DNA from 4 places in the Fructobacillus sp. ESL1096 genome. Region 3 is predicted to be linked to each of the others. Evidence: riboswitches for the same ligand, from Rfam matches in the RefSeq annotation. Region 3 holds a riboswitch; each other region holds the start of a gene.
The links. Region 3 has a riboswitch for thiamine pyrophosphate ahead of thiW (energy coupling factor transporter S component ThiW). Riboswitches for the same ligand answer to the same signal wherever they lie in the genome.
Positions count from the first base shown of each region.

Region 1: it holds a riboswitch for thiamine pyrophosphate, as region 3 does, so the genes downstream of both, ACSYSR_RS00240 (ECF transporter S component) here and thiW (energy coupling factor transporter S component ThiW) in region 3, are expected to answer to the same signal.
Region 2: it holds a riboswitch for thiamine pyrophosphate, as region 3 does, so the genes downstream of both, ACSYSR_RS00195 (TenA family protein) here and thiW (energy coupling factor transporter S component ThiW) in region 3, are expected to answer to the same signal.
Region 4: it holds a riboswitch for thiamine pyrophosphate, as region 3 does, so the genes downstream of both, ACSYSR_RS05030 (solute carrier family 23 protein) here and thiW (energy coupling factor transporter S component ThiW) in region 3, are expected to answer to the same signal.

Region 1 covers NZ_CP196400.1:74,742-79,969, forward strand. The annotation lists gene ACSYSR_RS00225 (LysR family transcriptional regulator) at 1-316, shown strand, start outside; gene ACSYSR_RS00230 (energy-coupling factor transporter transmembrane component T family protein) at 384-1,052, opposite strand; gene ACSYSR_RS00235 (ATP-binding cassette domain-containing protein) at 1,049-2,458, opposite strand; gene ACSYSR_RS00240 (ECF transporter S component) at 2,471-3,028, opposite strand; TPP riboswitch at 3,111-3,201, opposite strand; gene ACSYSR_RS00245 (FAD-dependent oxidoreductase) at 3,307-4,647, opposite strand; gene ACSYSR_RS00250 (MerR family transcriptional regulator) at 4,851-5,228, opposite strand; gene ACSYSR_RS00255 (MFS transporter) at 5,218-5,228, opposite strand, start outside.
Region 2 covers NZ_CP196400.1:66,517-71,744, forward strand. The annotation lists gene thiM (hydroxyethylthiazole kinase) at 1-55, opposite strand, end outside; gene thiE (thiamine phosphate synthase) at 52-699, opposite strand; gene thiD (bifunctional hydroxymethylpyrimidine kinase/phosphomethylpyrimidine kinase) at 689-1,528, opposite strand; gene ACSYSR_RS00195 (TenA family protein) at 1,525-2,181, opposite strand; TPP riboswitch at 2,322-2,410, opposite strand; gene ACSYSR_RS00200 (MarR family winged helix-turn-helix transcriptional regulator) at 2,542-3,000, shown strand; gene ACSYSR_RS00205 (PH domain-containing protein) at 3,183-4,763, opposite strand; gene ACSYSR_RS00210 (PH domain-containing protein) at 4,753-5,223, opposite strand.
Region 3 covers NZ_CP196400.1:1,401,337-1,406,564, forward strand. The annotation lists gene ACSYSR_RS06755 (2,3-bisphosphoglycerate-dependent phosphoglycerate mutase) at 1-289, shown strand, start outside; gene ACSYSR_RS06760 (SDR family oxidoreductase) at 373-1,041, shown strand; gene ACSYSR_RS06765 (2-keto-4-pentenoate hydratase) at 1,499-2,320, shown strand; TPP riboswitch at 2,520-2,625, shown strand; gene thiW (energy coupling factor transporter S component ThiW) at 2,901-3,407, shown strand; gene ACSYSR_RS06775 (HAD family hydrolase) at 3,458-4,114, shown strand; gene ACSYSR_RS06780 (thiamine-binding protein) at 4,111-4,410, shown strand; gene ACSYSR_RS06785 (YjjG family noncanonical pyrimidine nucleotidase) at 4,472-5,164, opposite strand.
Region 4 covers NZ_CP196400.1:1,005,033-1,010,260, forward strand. The annotation lists gene trpB (tryptophan synthase subunit beta) at 1-615, shown strand, start outside; gene trpA (tryptophan synthase subunit alpha) at 608-1,405, shown strand; TPP riboswitch at 1,615-1,718, shown strand; gene ACSYSR_RS05030 (solute carrier family 23 protein) at 1,839-3,155, shown strand; gene ACSYSR_RS05035 (LuxE/PaaK family acyltransferase) at 3,148-4,269, shown strand; gene ACSYSR_RS05040 (acyl-CoA reductase) at 4,281-5,228, shown strand, end outside.

The sequences.
Region 1 (5,228 bases), 110 kb from region 3:
AGACCGGCACTTTATCTTGCAACGGTCCGATTATGATTCCGATACTAAGGCGGCCCTCGATGAGCTTCAGGTTAAGCCTCAGGCCATCAACTATTCGATTGATGACCAGTCGATTTTGGCCATGGTTGAGGCCGGTTTGGGTTGGGGAATCCTACCTGACTTGGCCCTGTCAAGGCTCTCAGGCGAAATCGAAGCTTATCCCTTTAAAAAACCTTATTACCGTCACCTTGGCCTAGTAATTAATCCCTCCTCGACGAAGGACCCCTTTGTGAAAGCCATGCAAAAAGAAATCCTGTCTTACTTAAAAAGAGGCTAAAAAAAACGGCAAATTCGTTTTCTTGACGAATTTGCCATTTTTATATGTCAGCTGATTACTGCTTTGCTCAGTAGTGAGAAAAAAACAAGATTCCCTGCAATGCAAACAAAATCAAAACGATTAACCCCCAGCCTGATTTAGCCATCGGATAATCCCGGTAGGCTGAACGCTTGGCCCCCTCTTGAAAACCATGTGAGGTCATGGCCATGGCCAGGTTCTTCGACCACTTAATGGCATGAACCAAAGCCTTAAAATACAGCGTTGGCTGCCACCACCGTAATACTTCACCACGCATCATCCCCGCCGCTTGAATCGAAGAAAAGGCCTGCTTAAAGCGGGGCATAAAGTTAAGTGCCCCCAAAATGCCGTAGGTAAAGGTCGCAGACATCTTCAAGTTCTGGCGTAAAGAAGCTAATAAGACGTAGGGGGTCATACCCATCGTTAACCAGGCCCCAATAAAGATAAAGACGAGGACTCGGCTGCCCATCACTAAACCAAAATGGAGGTTTTGCGCTGCTGTTCCTTGACCATAAAGATAAAAGGACCAAAAGGAACCCAAAACTGGAATGATGGCAATCGCCACATAGAGCCCGATTTTCTTTAAGGGCTGGCGCCGAATTAATAATAGCAAAAAGGCAACTGAAAAGAGAACAACGTTTAGGGTCACTGATTGGGTCAAAGAGATTTCCAAAGAAATCGCCAAAGCCAAAATCAGCCGTTGTGTGGCATTCATCATACGAGCAGCTCCTCTTGATAGGCCATGGCCGTTTGCTCATAGCGCAAGTGACGATCAACAATGTTGACCAGGTCTCTTGTTTGGTGAGAAACAACTAAAATGGTCAGTTCAAGCCCCTGTTGACAAGTCTGAATCAGATTTAAAACAACTGCCACCGACTGCTCATCCAAGCCTGCTAGTGGTTCATCTAACAGCAGTACTGGTGGGGCCATAATTAGCATCAACAGCAGCTGAAGTTTCTTCTGCTGGCCACCCGAAAGCGTGTAGACCGACCGGTCACTCAAGCCTGTTAAGTTTAGGTCAGACAGCCACTGTTCCAAGACCTCCTTCTTCCAGAAATCAGCATGGTGGCTTTTCTCCATCACCTGGTCAAGCTCTTCTTGAACCGTGATGTTTAAGAACTGGTCAGAGGCTGACTGAAATAACAAACCGACCTGGCCAAAGTAAAAACGCGGTTTCCACTCGCGGACTTCTTGCTCCTGGTAGGTCAAAGAACCCTCATAACGGTGTAGTCGAGCCAGCGTCTTCAAAACAGAAGACTTCCCGACTCCATTTGGACCGGTCACCAAGGTGATACCCTGTTCAAAGATTTGCAGGATATCCTGGTCTAAGACCAGCCGTTCACCGTTTTGTATTCGTAGATTATCAAAGCGATAAGCAGCCTTTTCGACCTGGTCACTTTCTACAACCGGTTTTAAAACCACCGTTTGCTTTTGGTAATCATATTGGTGCCAGTCATTTGCAGGCACCAACACCAAAGACTTCTCTTTGAGCTGATAAAACTGGCTGATTTTATCGAAGTAACCAGCTGGATCATGGTCGGAAACGAGAACGCCATAGCCCTCTTGGCTAAGCTGTTTTAGTAAAACCTGGAGATCTTCTCGTGACTGACTATCAACAGCAGCAAAGGGTTCATCGAGCAACAGGTAGTCGGCCCCCAGGGCCAACACTTCTGCCAAGGCAACCTTTTGCATTTCCCCACCAGATAGGGTCACAAAGGATCGATCGATAAAATCAGTCAGACCAACCTTTTCCAATGCCCAAGTCGTCTTTTGGTCAATTTCTTCCTTGTCCAATTCGAGATTCTCCAGTGCAAAAATAAATTCCTCCCGCACCGTTGGCATGGCAAACTGGTCATCAGGGTTTTGAAAAAGCAAAGCCACTCGCTTGGCTCTTTCATTTGCTTTCAGTGTGGTCATCACCCTTTGATCAATTTCGATTTCGCCAGTAACTTGGCCACCATATTGTGGGTAAAGACCCGCCAAGGCCTTTAACAGGGTGGATTTTCCCGATCCGGAAGGCCCCATTAAGAGAGTCAGGGTCTTTTTTTCAAGAGATAAATTTAGATTATCAATGATGACTTGGTCACGATAAGCCAACGTGAGGTTTCTGGCAGTTATTGCCATTTTTTGTCCTCCTTATTCGTGGGACAACAACTTTGATCGATCTAACAACTTGGCAATCAAGTGTACCAAGACACCTGAGAAAAAGAAAATTGATAGGTAACGAACAATGAACAAAGCAACTAACAAACCTAGCTTGTAGTGAATATAACCTGATTTAAAGAGGTCCCAAGCAAAGGTCACGACTGTTCCAGTCAAGGTTGACAACCAAAGACCAGCAAACCAGTTCTTATAACCAGTCAAAGCAAAACCAAGTTCAGAGCCAATTCCTTGAATAAAGCCAGACAAGAGCGTACCGACACCGTAAGAACCACCCAAGAACATCTCACCGGCTGCTCCAAGCATTTCGCCAATAAAGCCGGCACCGACCTTCTTTAAGATGTACGAAGCCAATGGTCCGGCCATCATCCATACACCAAGGGTGATTTCATTCGTAAAGGCTTGCAACCCAATCACGGCCAAGCCACTGTTAACAATCTGGTAAACCGGATCCATAATCCAATAAATGACCGAAAAAATAATCCCGATCAAGGCCAGCAAAATCACGTTTTGTAGCGTCCACTTTTGTTTCATTATTCTCTCCTTTACGTCCGGGCGAACAAAAAGGCATCAAAAAACACCCGCCTGGGCAGAGTCCAACACGGGTGGTCTTAAAAAAAACTTGTGTGGATCTTCCTTCGTCGGTCTTAGCCTAACAGGTTCAATGGGTTTAATTCTCAACCAAAATGGTACCCCAGATCGCTATATTCAAATTTACTACTTCACTAGCTTACACTGTCTTGAATTTTTATGCAAGTGTTTTCAAAGAAAAGCACCCAGACTCAGCCTAGGTGCTTAATCAAGCTAATTTTTTACTTGTTTGCCTTCAAAACGGCAGCCATGGCAACTGATGAAACATAGTTGACTGGTTGACCGAAGTTTGGTTGGAAGAAGAAGTCAGTCATTGACAATTGATCAATTGTCATGCCGTTTTCAATCGCCAATGAAACCACGTTGGCAGCTTGTGAAATGTCATGTTTTGACAAGAAAGCAGCACCAACAATCCGACGAGTCCCCTTTTCCCAAGTCAATGAGGCCTTAACTGGCGTCGTTGACAACATGAAATCAGGACGGTAATCTTCTGAAATTGTCACAGAATCCGCTTCAACACCCTTCCGAGCTGCTGATTGAACAGTCAAACCGGTTGCAGCGTAAGCTAACTCGTACAATTCAACGGCTGATGTTGCTTGTGTGCCTTGATAAGCCAACGTTGGTTCGACAATGTTCTTACCAACCAAAATTCCTTGACGAACAGCATTAGTTGCCAATGGAATGTAATCATCCTTTTGGGTGGGGTTGTAGAAGACAGTGGCTGAATCACCAGCAGCAAAGACATCCTTCACAGAAGTTTCCATGAACTTGTTTACCTTGATAGCGCCGTTTGGCAACATGTCTACTTGGTCACGGAACAGAGCAGTATTTGGCAAGAAACCAATCCCCAAGATGGCAATATCAGCTTCATAAGTGCCCTTGTCAGTTGTCACCTTGATACCATCAGCTGTGTCTTCAAATCCTGAAACCATTTGACCAAGGGCTAACTTAACACCATGGTCTTCATAGGCCTTTTGGAAAACAGATGAAAATTCAGGGGCCGTATTGTTGGCCAATACCCGGTCCAAACCGTCAATCAAAGTCACTTCCTTATCATTGACTGACAATTGTTCTGCCAACTCAGCACCGATATAACCAGCACCAATAACGATAATCCGCTTAACCTTTTCAGTTACTTCCTTCAAGGCATTGGCATTGTCCCAAGTCTTTGAGTCAAAGACCTTGTCAGAATCGATACCAGGGATGCGAGGCTTAATTGCGCGTGAACCAGTGGTAATCACAATCTTATCGAAAGTTTCTTCTGACTGAGCACCAGAAACCAAGTCTTTGATGTTCAAAGTCTTTGCTTTTAAGTCAGCAGCTTCAACAAGCGTTTGCATATGCATTGAAATACCCTGCTTAGCCATTGAATCTGGTGTTTCATAAAACATCTTGTCAGTTGATGAAACATTGTCGCCAATCCAAAGAGCGATTCCACATGACAAAAAAGAAACTGTTTGATTCTTTTCAAACACGTGAATCTCAGCGTCTGGGTGGTCTGCCTTAATCTGCTTAGCGGCAAACACGCCGGCGTGCGTTGAACCAATAACTGCAACTTTCATTAAAGTGCCTCCTAATATATAGCTATGTGAAAATTGTAATTAAATTTTACCAATAAAACAACGCTCTGTCAATCATCTATCCAATAGTTTTCAAGAAAGTATCAAATAAAACAAAGAGACAAATAGAGTCGTTCTAATCGATTAAAAATTCAGTTTGGCTCAACAAATTAGACATTTCCCAATCGTAAAACGATTTCAGTGCCTTACTCTAAACGATTTTCCGCTTGGCGCATGTGGCTTTCGTAATGATCAATTTTATATAGTAAATGATCATGAGCAGCCTGGATTTCATTAATGCGGTCCTGCATCTCTTCTGCCTGTTCTAGCAATAGTGCTTTACGCGTCGGAATTGTTTGGTCATCATCCTCCAGAACCATACCAATATATTCACGCAATCGTTCAATGGAAACACCAGCGTGGCGCATCGTTTTAGCAAATTTCAATTGATTAATGTTACGCTCGGTGAAATCACGCAACTGATTTTCCTTGCGCGGGACTGGCATAATGACCCCAATTCGTTCGTAATAGCGAATCGTATCATTTGATAATCCAGTCACCTTCGCAGCTTCTTTAATATTCAT
Region 2 (5,228 bases), 100 kb from region 3:
CGTTCAAGACGATGGGTTGGTTTGTGCGAACAGCAGTTAAAATTGTTTGGCTCATTTTGTCACTCCTCGTAATTTTTGAACACTGCGTTGAATATCATCACTAGCAGTAATGGCCGAAATCACGGCAACACCGGCAATCGGCAACTCCGCCAATTCCTGACAGTTGTCTTCTTGGATACCACCAATGGCCACAACCGGTAACGAACTTTTTGACGCAACCGAAAAGACACCTTTTGGACCAATGGCCTCCTTCACTTCTTCCTTACTTGTCGTTGCAAAGGCGGGGCCAACACCCAAGTAATCAACGACTGCCAAATCAGCTTCACTGGCAGCCAGCTCTTTTAAGTCATGGACGGATAACCCAAGTAGTAAACCAGGAGCTACCTGATGAATTTCTTGCACTGGGGTATCGCCCTGACCAACATGCAGACCATCCGCCTGGATGGCCAGTGCCAATGGCAGGTCGTCATCGACATACAAAGGCACATTGGCTGCTTTCGTAATAGTTCTGATTTTCTGTCCCAATGCCACTTTTTCGGCTTGGTTCAACTTCGAGTGGTCCTTTTCTCGGTACTGAACAGAAGTGACGCCGGCGTCACAGGCCGCTTGAACCACGCGAATCACTTCGTTGGGATCATCGTTGACGTTTTGGCTACCAACAACAAGATAAACCATTAATGACGTCGGATCAAAATTCATAATCTTTTCCTCCTTCATCTGCTGGATCCGACCACTGGCCATGGTTCAAAGGACCATGGCCGTGACCAATAACTAACGGCTGACCAATAATGGCGTTCATATAGCGGTGGCCCTTTTCGATGGCCTTACGCAAAGAATCACCTTGAGCCAAAAAGGACGTAATTGCAGCTGAGAGGGTATCCCCTGTCCCGTGTTTGCTTGACGTTTCAACCTTTTGTCCTTCTAGCCAAAAACCGACTTCGTTTTCCAATAAAACATAATCATAAATGACGGCACCTTCACCGTGGCCACCCTTAACGATAACATTTGGAACGCCCAATGCTTGTATCTTTTGACCAGCCGTGACCATGTCATCACGAGTACTGATTTTCATATCGGCTAAGAGTTCGGCTTCGGGGAGATTTGGTGTCAACAGCGTAGCTAATGGCAGCAAGTGGTTTTTCAAGGCCGCGATCCCAGCTGAGTCGAGCAAGCTGGCCCCACCCTTGGCAACCATCACCGGATCAACCACCAAATTCTTCTGTTGGTAATGACGGATGTTTTTAGCCACCTGCAGAACGCGAGCTTCATCAAAGAGCGCTCCCGTTTTCGCTGCGCGGACGTCAAAGTCAGCCATCACCGAGGCAAATTGCTGGTCAATTACGGCCAAATCAGTTGGATAAGCCCCCTGGACCCCCAGTGTATTTTGCGCTGTTAACCCGGCCACCACGACCGCGGAATAAGTCTTGCAAGCCTGCATGGTCTTGATATCGGCTTGCATGCCGGCACCACCCCCAGAATCGGACCCAGCAATGGTCAATCCTGTCGGATATTGGTTTGCATCAATCATCTTGTTGCCTCCATTCCCTGTAAGAAGAATTGATTTTCATACTTTGTTGATTGGATAAAAGCAGCCAAAGCCTCCTCTTGAACTTCGGGACTGACATGTTCGGCCGTCTGATTGACCAGTGACAAGATTGGTCGCGTCAAACCCTTATCAAGCCCACGGTAATAGCCAACCCATGGTATAAATGGGTTATCTGGCTTGATTAGCCCATCACGAATCAACAAATCAGCCAAATAAGCATAGTCATAGGGGCAGGCAGCTAGGGCAACCAAGCCAATAAATGGATCCTTTTCAACTGCTTTAGCCATATGGTTAACATATTGGTCCGTAACCGTTGAATTTGGGTACTTGCCTGCTTGGATACTCTTGTCGTCGGTTTGAGCCAAGTCCAACAAAATCTTATGGGCAGCACCTTCACGATCATCATCAGCCACTTCAGCATCAATTGTTTGACCGGTTAGTGTCTGGCAAACCTGTTCATACAGTGGCAAATAGTGACCCAGGTAACGGTAATCTTGTTGCACGTAGTAGAGCAGTGCCTCAGAATTAACTTCACCAGCAATCATTGCTTGGATAAAGGGATTGGCATAAAAATTAGCCTTGTGTTCTTCCATCACTTGCATCAAGCGGTTAGAAAACGGCAGCGTCTTCGTCATTTTTTCTCCTCAATCATCACTTTATTTTGGCAGACGGTGGTGTCGGTCGTTGCCATTTAGACAAAATAAAAAGCCCCCAGCCTGAGCTGAGGACTTATGCCTACTAACGATGACCAAAAAAGGCAACATCATGAGGATTTAAATCCGTTTTCGAAGTTTCCTGCGACCGTGCTAGCGGCATCAGGTTCAATGGGTATAATCTCAGCTCAGGGCACCCCAACTTTATTTATCACAAAAGCAGTATAGCACGGAAATTAAAATCCGTGTGAAAAAGTTGATTGTGAACACTTGCCACCTGCTGTAAAATCAGTTATATTATAAGTATACTTATATATTAATGCTAACAATAAGGAGGTTCCCATGAGCCCTGTCAAAACTACTGCACTTTCTCGCTACATGGATTCAACCAATCAGAAATTCTTCAACTTATATACTGACTGGTTCCGGCAAATGAAATACCGTCTACGAGAACTTGACTTGACCCACCCCCAATTTCAAATTCTCGCTACTGTCCATGGTCTCAGTATCCAACATACCGAAGTTACTCAAATCATGGTGGCTAAGGCAGCAGACGTCGATGCCATGACCGCTTCAGCCATCATTACTAAGCTCAGCCGTGAAGATCTTTTAGACCGCTATCCTGGTAAAAAAAATCCACGTTCAAAAGCCCTATCATTAACCCAGGCTGGTGAAAAAAAATTACAACAGGCCTTAGACATCGTCAATCAATTTGACCAAGACTTCTGGAGTCAATTTGACACCTCTTTGCCAGCAAGTGTTGATCAAGCGCAGGCGGTAGTCAAAACACATCACTACTAAAATTAGCAAAGTACACCCGCACCAATTGAAAAGAGCCGAAAATACAGGATTGTATTCTCGACTCTTTTTCTTTTGACCAAAAATCAGCACAATTTTATCATTTAATCGTGTTTCAAGCACCTACAAGCAAACCTGACAATTGAGCAACTTTTTATTCACTAATTTTGGCAACTAAGACACTGTTAGCTAAGCGATTGGTACCAATCAAAAATGGACTGCACCTCTTTCATTGGCAAGTAGCGGGCAGTCAAGACCTTTGTATTGGCATCAGTGCGAACTACCACGGCAAGGTGGGCTCGCCGGTTTTGCTGAGCTAGCCACCAACTTTGCTTAATCGACAACGACTGAATCTTATCCCAGGCGATATAGGTCGTGATTGTTTCGTAATTCTTCGCCGTTTTTAAAACAAGGACCTGCCGGTTAACCACTTGGGCGGTTGTCGCCTGCCCCTTATACCAGCCGGTACCAACTACAAAAACCAACACAATCAAGACCAGCAAGACAACTACTGGCCAGCGTCTGAAAGCATAGATCAGGACGGTGGCAATCGGCAAGGTCCAAAAAAGGCCGTTACGAATCATTGTTAAAATTTGGTAGGTTGAGCTATCAGTCTTTTTGATTGGTCGACTGGGAAAATCAGGCAGCCACCGCGACAAATATTGGTCAACAGCCCCTGATTTCACCATCGGAATCAAGGTTGGCACGTTTTTAGATACCTTGTCTTCACCATTTTCGTCAGTAATTATCCGTGTCTTGACGGTTACCAAGCCCAACAACTGCCTGAAAACATTTTGGCGGACTTCAACCGTTTGCATCCGGTTAATTGACAAATGCATCGTTTGTCGTTCAAAAAGTCCCCGAGCAATCGTCAACTGACCTGCGTCATGGTGCACTTCAAAGCCAAAGTACAAGATCACCGTTCGCAGAACATTAAAAGCAACCACGATGAAAACAAACGCCACCACCAGCAAGGCAATCACTAAAGCGCCCAGGCCCAAAACGTGATTGGTCAACTCCTGCTCAATCCAATGACTGACTATCCCTTGCTGGTCTAAGTGAATGAAGCCACCCAGAAATATAAAGAATTGAAAGATGACCTCCGGCGTCGTCACCGCATAGACAATCAAAGAAAGAATGGAAGCCCGAAAGGAATCGGTAGCCAGTCTGTTAGAACCATTTGGTCGCAGGATGTCCTTTCCACCAGCGGTTTTTTGATTATGCTCAGAAGCAAATACTTGCCCTTGGCGGTCTGAATCGGTCACCTGCTCAACTTGCTCCTGTGTCGCTGGTCCTTCCTTTTGTGCCTGAATTTTGGCGCCTTCAATCAAAATAGCCAGTTTAGCCGTTTCATCCTGGCGCTTTTGTTCAAGAACCAGTGCCACCCAGGTTGGGACAACCAAGAGAGAAATCTGATTGTTCTTGGCCCCCTTCCCCCCGGAATCAACAGCAATGTCCTCCAAATGAAATGGTTGGAGGAAAAACCATTGCTTTCGATGGATATTTTGAATTTTATGGTAAGGCAAGTGGCGAACTTGCCGTTCCAATATGCCTGACCGATAAATCAGTTCACTTTCCGTGAGTTCATAGGTCTTCATCCAGAAGCTTAAAAGCGACCAAAGCAACAGAGCCAAGAAAAGCAAGACCCATTCCCACCAAGTAAAGTGGAAAAAGAATAAAACAGCCAACCCTAAAGCCACCACGCTTTTTAGTTGTTCGTAAAAATCGAAAATAAAAGCAAGGGGATGTAAGTGCTTAGCCTTCATGACGAGCCTCCCTAGCCAGCGTCATGACCTTGTCCTTAAATTGTTCAGCTTCATCCTCCGTTAAAGCCTCAATTTCATGACCAGACCCACCCGTTAAAATGTGCACCTGTTGTAGTTTAAACAACCGCAAAATTGGGCCTTGGTCCAAATCGACGTTTTGCACCCGTGCAATTGGAATGGCAGTATGCGTTCGGAAAAAGAAGCCTTTTTGAATTTCAACATCCGTTTCGTTGACCATAAAGTGGTAAAAAGCATAGCGATAACGGACCAATAAAAGGCCAAGGAGAAACCAGAGCACAATGACCAAAAAGAGCCCCCAGATTGCCCACAAAGGTAAATAAAACTTCAAAAAATGTTGTACTGCCCAGTTCCCAGCGAAGTAAACGGCTAAAATAACAATTGCCCCAATGACTTCCATGATGTACCAGACTTTTTTAATTGTTGCTGGTAGTGCTTGCATCTTTC
Region 3 (5,228 bases):
CCACCGCTATGCACAAGTGCCATACGGCCTTTTGCCACTGAGTGAGAATATTCAAAGTACAGAAATTAGAGTTCGACCACTTTTTGAAGAGGAAATTGTACCACGGTTACGCGCGGGAGAAGATGTCTTGATTGTTGCCCATGGAACGTCTGTCAGAGCGTTGACAAAGCTGATTGAAGGTCTGACACCAGACCAGGTAACTAAAGTTGAAATCCCAAACGGTGAACCCATTATTTATGAGTTTGATAAAAGTTTATCCGTTTATAAAAAGAAAATTATTCATTCTTAAAATAAAATGCTCTTAGAAAATAGGTTTGCTTGCGCCCATATTTTATTGGGAATGCTGTGAAAATGTTTAATGAAAAGGAGATTATGATGGCAAAAACATTGGTAATTGGTGCCCACGGTCAGGTCGGCCAAATTTTGGTTCAAGACTTAGCTAGTAAGCAGCAAGAAGTTTTAGCAGCCTTTCGGAATAAAGACCAATTGCAAACAGTGGCTGATGTAGCCGGTGTTGAGGGAGTCTATTTTGACTTGGATGTTGATGAACAAACGATGACACAGTTTTTTCTGGATCACCAAGTTGGCCAGATTGTTTTTACGGCTGGTGCCGGCGGTAAAGGTGGTATCGAGCGAACGGTAGAAGTTGATTTGGATGGCGCCATTAAAACGATGGCTGCTGCTAAAAAAGCTAGTGTTGCTCACTATGTGATGGTTTCAGCTGCTGGGGCGGACGACCGCGGTCGTTGGTCTGCATCCGGCATTTATCATTACTTTATGATGAAGCACTATGCTGATTTGTACTTACAAAATTCCGGTTTGGATTATACGATTGTTCGGCCAACGTTGCTCTTGGATACTACTGGTACTGGCAAGGTTTCATTGGATGTTGACTTCGCGGGTCCAAAGGAAAGCTTGCAAATTCCGCGAGCAGATGTCGCTGCCTTTGTCATAGCAGTATTAGCTCATCCTGAGCAAGCAGCTAATCAAATTTATGATTTAACAGCTGGTCACCAGGAAATTCAACATATTTTTGATTAAAAATGAGGCCAAAAGGGGTTCTTAGTTGTATTTAAATTAAAAATAAATGATAAAAGGTTGACATTGACTCATAAAGTTGTAAACTACAAAGCAACAGATAGAAATGACAAGCGACAATAAGAAGTGTCTGGGTAAGAAAATGATTAGAGAGCGCCTATTTGGTGAAAGGGCGTCGTTTTCAAACTCAAAGACGATCATTCTTTAGCTAGTGGGCTGAAATCAGTAAGCCTTGCTCGGTTGGTACCGTTATCAAACCGGCGTATCGCTTTTTCGGCCGTACGTTTGAGGTTGAACTTTGTCGTTCAACAAATTAAGGTGGTACCGTGCATAAGCGCCCTTAACAACGATTTTTTCGTAGTTAAGGGCGCCTTTTTATCTGCTGATTTTTTAGAAAAGGAGGGCACCGTGAAGTTTCGTACTGTAGTGAGCTGTTTGTATACTGAAAGGAGCATTAAAAATGACAATGACTGAATTGAAGACCAAGGTGAAGGTAGTACCAGCAAAGCAAGAGGACAAATTGGCACAGGCCCTCTATCATGCTTACCAAGAACGCCAACCGCTTAAAATGACTGAATGGGAGCAGGTTGTTAGCGATGACCAAACTGCCTATGAAGTGCAAGATCAATTGATGGAGCTCAAAAATCAACCACTTGGGGGTTACAAGGTTAGTTTGACTAGTCAAGAAACGCAAGATATGTTCGATTCAAATGAACCTTTGTATGGGGCTCAGGTGCAAAACCATTTCGTTCAATCACCGGCTAACCTTTCTTTGAAGAGCGATTTATTGGACCCATTGGCAGAAGTAGAATTGGTTTTCAAGGCGAAGGAAGACTTGCAAGTCACTGATTCTTTGGAGGATTTGCGTCGCAAAACGACTGTGGCGGCTGGTGTGGAAGTACCCGATGCTCGGTTTACGGATTGGTTTCCATCCTTGAGTAAGTACTTAGTGATGGCAGATGCGGCTGTTGGTGGTTTTGTGGTCTATGGGCCAGAACGTGAAAGCACATCTTTGACGGTTGCTGAATTTGAAGATGTCCAGGCCCAGTTAGCCCATAATGGTGAGGTAGTGGCCGAGGGCAGTTCGGCCGAAGTTTTGGGTAACCCACTGAAATCGTTGCAATGGCTAGTTAAAAAGTTGGCAGCGCAGGGAAAGACCTTGCATGTGGGGGAACGCGTTTCCTCTGGAACCTTCTTATTGCCGCCACACTTAACAGAAGGAACCTGGACAGCTAGCTTTAACCACGATTTTGCAGATGTTGTGGTCGAAGTTAGTAAATAAGCAAACAATTTTGAAATATCAAATTGGATAGTTGTCTTTTTCCGTTAAAATGAGTATAATCATTTCCGTTAGGGAATAAGGGTTACAATCGTGTTAGCGACCCTCATTATCCAGTCACCCATTTTAGCGGTTCCAAATTGTTTGTTGAAAAACACAACAATCGGCCGTACTAATAAATTGGGCGGCCTTTTGTTTTGAATAAAATCGATCGGGGAGTTTGTGTGACAGACTGAGAGGATGGTAGACCATCGACCCGAACACCTGAACCGGATAATGCCGGCGGAGGAAATCGTAGCTTTTTTGTAATCGAGGACTCCTTTTGTGGGTGCTCGATTTTTTCTTTTAAATCAGAAAGGAGTGTAGTGAATGATTCACGGTCATTTGACCGTGCGGGATGAAGGGGAGCGCCTTGATCCTGAAAAAACAGCGATGGGAAGCCGTGTTCCGGCGTGAGAGGAGACCAAGTAGTCTCGACCGAACTTTCTATCAGTCAGGGGCTTGTCTGACTGGTTTAACCGCTAAAGTGGGAAAGGAGCGCTGTTTTTCGCTACCCCACTGAATTTAAAAGGAGCGTTTTCAAATGAAGACACAGAAAAAATTATCAACGAAGAAGATGTTAGTGACTGCCTTGTTGGCTGCCTTAGCTTATGTTTTAAATAGTTTTGTCTATTTTCCGGCAATGGCGCCCTTTCAGCACTTCGTTGACGTTTTAGCCGCCGTTTTGCTGGGGCCATGGTACGGCTTTGCTAGTGCTTTGATTTGTGGCATTTTACGGATGATGTCCGGCAGGACAATTCAAGCCGTAACAGGGGCCATTTTTGGTCCCATTCTTGGCGGTTTGATTTATCGCAAAACCCACAACCTTTACCTGGTCTTCCTTGGTGAAGTGATTGGAACGGGGATTTTAGGGGCTTTGACTTCTTATCCATTGATGAAGATCTTTTATGGCTTGGACGTCCATAGGTGGTATTACTTCGTGCCATATTACACACCAGCTGCCATTGTGGGTGCTGGAATGGGGTTGGCAGTGGTCTTAATTTTTCAAAAGACAGGCTTACTAAAGCGAATCCAGGCGAACTTGGATTAACTAAACACCGTCAATCAGGCCAAATTAGCTTTGGCAAGGGGAAGTAAGCGATGAGCGATAGGGAATATTTGATCTTTGACCTCGATGGTACATTAGTTGATTCGATGCCTTTTTGGGAGAATTTAGCGACTGAATTGCTTGATCGATATGGCATTGACCAGCTGCCAGTCGGTTTGCATAATCAGATTCAAACCATGACTTTGACGGATTCAGCCATTTTCATACAAGAATTATTAGCGCTACCCGTTACAGCTGCCAACTTGGTGCAGGAAATGCGAGCTTTGATGGACCAACATTACCAACATGATATTCCACTTAAAGTTGGGGTAGCTGCATACTTACAAGATGCCTACCAAGCTGGTCATAAAATTGTCTTGGCAACGGCCAGTAGTTCAGTTTTGGCCAAAGACTGTCTTCGCCGGTTGAAATTATTGCCGTTTTTTGACTTTGTCTTTTCTTGTGAAGATGTTGGACAGGATAAAACAAAGCCCACAATTTATCAGGTTGCTGCACAATATTTTGACCAGCAGCCCAACAGGATTGCAGTCTATGAAGATGCTCTGTATGCTGCTGCCACAGCAAAGCAAGCGGGTTTTCATTTGATTGGTGTTTATGACCATCAGTCAAAAGAAGAGTGGACTGATTTACAAAAGTTAGCGGACGAAACGATTGATTTTGCCACAGCAGTAAAAGGAGAAAATAAATGAGTGCAAGTGTTGCGATTCAGGTTTTACCAGCAGCTGAAAATGACCAAGAGTTGTGCCGAATGGTTGATGAGGTGATTGCTTATATTCAAAGTACCGGTTTACGCTATGAAGTTGGTCCCTTTGAAACAACGATTGAAGGCGATAATTATAACCAGTTGATGGACATCGTCAAAGAGTGCCAACACGTGGCTGTCCGGGCAGGTGCCAAGAAAGTCTCTGCCTATATTAAGGTTGCCTATCAGCCAGATGGCGAAATTTTAACGATTGATCAAAAGATTGGTAAGTATCACAAATAAAAAAAATCAGACCTGCAGAGGTCTGATTTTTTAATCTGTAATTATCAAAGTATGAGTTGTATTATTGCAAGATTGCTTCCAAAGTTGGTAAATCTGCAACTACCTGAGTAGGCTTAATTTTCGCCGGGCTCTCCTTGTGATTTGGATTAATCCAAATTGTGTCGAGTTGATAATTTTGGCCCCCCATGATGTCAGATGTTATGCCATCGCCAATCATCACCGTGTTTTCTTTGGTCATATGTGGGTTATCCTGGAAAATACGATCGAAAAAAGCTGAGTCAGGTTTAGAAGCACCAATCATTTCAGAAGTAAATATTTGGTCAAAGTATTTTCCTAAGCCGGTTTCCTTGAGGCGAAGACGTTGTGTGGCATCCTGGCCATTTGTACCGGCGATAATCGTATATTGTTCTTGCAAGTGTTGCAAAATTTCAGTTGCATAGGGAACCAGCCGATAATTGTGGTCACGCAATGTGGCGTATTCTTGTTCAAGATGGTCGGCATCATAGTCAATTGCTAGTGCTGCAAGAGTTTTTTTAAAACGTTCTTCAAAAATTTGTTGTCGAGCAATTTCTTTCAATTCGTATTGTTGCCAGAGATGGTGGTTAATCTCTTGGTAAGTTTTGAGTGCATGGTCTAAATCAGTGCCTGTTAAGCCTAATTCATTTGAAAAAAGCTGACGAATAGCAGCGACTTCGCCTCCGGTAAAGTCTAAGAGGGTGTCATCAAGGTCAAAAATCAAGTATTCATAGGTCATGCTACAATCCAACTTTCTATACTATAATTAACTTTAATTATGATAACACGGTCATTAAAAGACA
Region 4 (5,228 bases), 400 kb from region 3:
GGCCCCCATCCTTATCCGGAGATAGTCCGTGATTTTCAAAGTGTGATCAGCCAGGAATCCAAGCAACAAATTCAAGACCAATTGGGACGTTTGCCCGATAAGGTCATCGCCTGCGTTGGTGGCGGATCCAATGCCATTGGTAGTTTTGCCCATTATATTAACCATGCTGAAGTTGAGTTGATTGGGGTAGAAGCAGCCGGCAAGGGCGTTGATACTGATTTGACGGCGGCTACTATCGAAAAGGGTCGCTTAGGTGTCTTTCACGGCATGAAGTCACTCTTTTTGCAAAATGATAGTGGCCAAATCAATCCGGTCTATTCGATTTCGGCTGGGCTCGATTACCCGGGTGTTGGGCCAGAACACGCAGCATTAGCAGCCGAGCACCGTGCCCAATACGTCGGTATTACAGATGATGAGGCCGTGGCTGCCTTTGAATACATTGCCAAGCAAGAGGGGATTATTGCCGCTATTGAAAGCTGTCATGCTGTGGCCTATGTGCAAAAATTAGCGCCAACGTTACCTAAGGACCAGGTCATTGTCTGCACACTATCTGGCCGGGGGGACAAGGATGTTGCCGCAATTGCCAAGTACCGGGGGGTTGAAATTCATGAGTAAAATTAGTCAAAGCTTTACGAATCATAAAAATTTTATTGCCTTCGTCACCGCCAATGATCCTGACATGGAGACGACTGTGAAAAATGTCGTGGCTTTGGCAAAGGGCGGGGCCGATATTGTTGAAATTGGCATTCCTTTTTCGGATCCAGTCGCCGACGGTCCCGTTATTCAAGCGGCCGATTTGCGGGCTTTGCGTGACCCTGATTTACCAATTGAAGTGATTTTTACGGCGGTGAAGGAAATTCGTCTGCAAACAGCGGTGCCTCTGGTTTTCTTGGTGTACCTGAACGTTGTTCTCCAGTATGGCTATGAACGTTTTACCGCCGACTGTGAAAAATTCGGTGTCGATGGCCTGATTATCCCCGATTTGCCCTATGAAGAACGAGGAGAGTTAGTTTCTTTTACTGACAAGCATGGGCTGGATTTGATTCCGTTGATTACAGTGACGTCTGGTGAGCGCATTGCGCTGATTGCCAAAGAGGCGACCGGTTTCATCTACTTGGTTTCTTCTTTAGGCGTAACGGGAACCCGTGAATCCTTTGCTGCTAATTTAGCAGAAGTTGTCGGGCAAATTAAAGCGGTAACGAATGTGCCGGTGGCTATTGGCTTTGGTGTACATACCGCTGACCAGGCCCAGGCAATGGCTGATTTGGCCGATGGGGTTATTATTGGCTCAGCCTGCGTCCAGATTGTCGCTGAAAATGGTCACAAAGCACCAGCAAAGTTACAGGCGTACGCTAAAGAAATCAGCGCTGCTGTTGATGGTGTGTCGGTTGGGAATGCTAAATGAATTGGTCAAAATTGAGTGCCGTTACCAACAAGTAAAATGGCCTAGTGATTGCTACCAAGATTGAGGTTGTTGCTGGTGGTGCATTTCGCCTAACTTTTTTGACCAGCGCTTTGGCTGCTACTATTCGTGGAACAGTTTCGAATTTGATTAAACAAAGTTGATTATATTTGTTCTAATATCGAATTTCATGTTATACTGAAAAAAATTAATTAATTCGCAAGGGGAGCATCACGCTGAGATTAGACAGAAATGTCTTAGACCCTATGTACCTGATCTGGTTAATACCAGCGTAGGAATGCAACTAATATTGATAACAAGGGGTCTTTTTTGGGACTTTTCGGTTGAGGTTGAATTCATCATGAATTCAACCTTTTTCTTTTGCTGGTAAAGACTGTTCAGGGTGGATTGATGAATTAAATTTTAGGAGAAAAAAATGATTCAACAGAACCATCAGCAGCAAGAAAGTTCCCCGGAAGAGATTCCATTGAGTACTAGTCAGACGATATTGATTAGTCTCCAACACATCTTTGTTTCCAATGTCTGGCTTGATCCGATTTTTGTTGCTTCAGCCGCGGGCCTCTCGTTAGCCTTGTCGACGAATTTGATTAGTGCCATTTTTTTGGCATCTGGTCTGGTAACGATTTTGCAGGCTTCAAAATTAGCACGGCTGCCGATTGTGCAAGGGCCTTCAGCGGCCTTTGACGCCCTCATGATTAGTGCTGGTAAAACCGGTGGTTTGCCAGCTGCCGGTGGTGCCGTCTTTCTCAGTGGCTTTATTGTTTTGCTGATGTCTTTATTTGGCTGGGTTCATCGCTTAGCTAAGAAATTGACACCTGCGATTAACGGGACCATTATTTTTTTGGTTGGCATTTCGCTTTCAAGTTTTACAATGTCAGAATTACTAGGGGGGACGCCTGGCACAAAAGGTTTTGCATCGCCAAACGTTCTTCTGGTGGCCATTACAACCACTTTGATTGTCGTCTTAGGATCGTTGTTTGGCCGAGGTTACTGGCGCAAGTTTTCCTTTTTGCTGGCCCTTGTGGTTGGTAATCTTTTGGCGGCCAGCCTGGGGATGATTGACTTGTCAAGCGTGCAAAGTCAACCGTTTTTTGGCCTACCACGGTTGTTTCCTTATGGACTATTTCGTTTTAATTGGGCCATTTTTCTGACCTTCTTCATCGCTTATTTAGTGGCAGTGATTGAAGCTTTGGGCGTTTATGAAGCCTCTGCAGATGTTACCAAAGAAGAATTAAGTGCAAAGCGTATTAGTCGTGGAATTGCAGGTGAAGCGGGTGGCTCAATGCTTTCTTCTTTGATTGGCGGTTTTCCAACCACAGCTTTTGCCCAAAACTTAGGAGTCATGAAGTTGACGGGAGTGCATTCTCGCAAGCCCATTCTATTGGCCGGGGGATTACTAATTTTACTAGGATTTGTGCCCAAGTTTGCAGCAGTACTCGCTTTGACCCCAGCACCCGTTATCGGTGGGATGTTTTTGCCGGCAGCGGCAACCTTGTTAACGACGGGCTTTGCAACCCTGCAGCAGGCTGATAAAGGCGAAGCTACTCGGATGAGTATTGGTCTGTCTTTGTTGCTGGCCATTGCCCTGCCATCTTATGCAAAAGGATTTTCGGGTATTTATCAGTCGCTCTTTTCAAATAGTATTTTAGTCGGTGCTCTGTCGATTGTGACCCTGCATGTTCTATTAATTGTTGTACCAGGATTTTTTGGAGGGAAAAAGAACCATGAGTGATTCGGTTGCTGCAATTCAAAAAGAAATTCTGAGTTTTATTGACCAACACCAAGTCATGGACGGCCACCATGAAAGTGATGAGGATTTCAATCAGTTGGCCCTCGATTTATTTCAATACCAATTTGACCATAATTTACCCTATAAAAAATATGCGCAACAACAACGAAAAAGTCCGCTAATGGTACATCGGTGGCAAGAAGTACCATTAATGCCGATTCAGGGATACAAGCAGTTAACGCTGTCGACAACGCCGATCACGGCGGGCGAAGCTGTTTTTATGTCAAGTGGGACAACGGATAAGACCCACCGTAGCCATAGCTACCATCCGACTTTTGCTGTTTGGAATGAGTCAATGAAAGTATCTTTCAAGCAGTATGTCCTCCCGGACGTTGATCAAATCACTATTATTGGCCTATTTCCGGATGAAAAGCACCTTGACAATTCTTCTTTGGCTCATTATGTCAGTCGCGCCATTACCGAATTTGGTGACCAACACAGCAGATCCTATGTCGATGCAGACGGGATTGATTATCAGGGCGTGGTCGCTGCTTTAACGGCGGCAGAAATTGATCACCGTCCCGTGATGCTGCTTGGCGCAAGTTTTTCCTACGTCCATTTTTTGGATTACCTACAAAAGCACCAGTTGGTCTTTCACCTGGCTGAAAAAAGTCGAATTTTTGATACCGGTGGTTTCAAGGGCCAATCGCGTCAAGTTAGCGAAGACCAGCTACTAGCTGATTTGGAAGCGGCCTTCGGTATTGGTCGTGACTATTATTTGAATATGTATGGCATGACGGAAATCAGTTCACAGTGCTATGACCAAAATTTGTGGCGGCTCAACCAGGGTTTGGACCTAATTTATAGTAAGCAAACACCAGCTTGGGTTCGCGTCAGGATTTTAGATACCGATACCTTGGCGCCTGTTGCGCCCGGACAAAAAGGTGTCTTGGCCTATTATGACCTTTCGAACTGGAACTCATGCTTGGGCATCTTAACGGAAGATTTAGCCGTACAGGATGACGTCGGCTTTACTTTGCTTGGTCGGATTGCTGGGGCGGAGTCAAAGGGGTGCTCAATTTCTGTTGATCAACTACTGCAAGCCAATCAAGCATGAAAGAGGATACAATGGCTAAAGAAGGAGAGACAACCAAAATCAACTTGTTTCTTGCGCCAAATGAGAGTCAATTTAATCGATTGAAAACCTGGTCGATTTCGGTGGGTAAGCAACGCTATGATTTACAGTATCCTGATTTGACAGAACAAGAAGTCAAAGAAACCATCAAGACGTTGAAAGACCATCAGCAGGCTTTTTTAAGTCAACTTTCGGTCGAAGAAATCATTCTGATGATTAGTACTGCCGCCGAAAAATGGATGGACCCGGAGTACAATGAGCGCCAGTTGGCACTAAAGTTATTACCGATTATCACGGGATACAGTGAGGAAACGATTAACTTGGAAATTAGGCGGTATATGCGCCTGTTTCGTGCCAAAGAGTTACGTCGCTTTTTAAATACGGAATTGGCAAACCCAGCAATTTTGGATGCTTTTCAGCCACAAGCATCCGGAAGCCTAACCAAGGCTTATGGTCCCCAAACAAGCTTTCACGTTTTTTCCGGTAATATTCCTGGTCTCCAGGTTTGGCCGCTCGTAATGACACTGTTGGTAAAATCAGCTAGCTTTGGGAAAACTTCCTTTGCTGAGCCGCTTTTCCCGGTGCTCTTTGGCCAAAGTTTATTAGCAGTGGAACCCAGATTGGCGGGTTGCTTGGCAATCTTTCCTTGGAAAGGTGGTAGCAAGAAGTCAGTTGAGAAAGCGGCTGCGGCTGGGACAGAGGCTACGATTGCCTATGGCTCGGATCAATCGGTGAAGAATGTTCAGACATTGGTGCCAGCTGGCCATTTATTTTTGCATTTTGGCTATAAAATCAGTTTTGCTCTGGTTGGTCAAGAGGCGTTGGCGACCGATCGGTATCAAGGTACCGTTAATCGGGCGGGTGCGGACGTAGCGATTTATGACCAGCAAAGCTGCCTGTCGCCGCAGTGTATTTTCGTTGAACGCGGTGGTTCTCTGTCA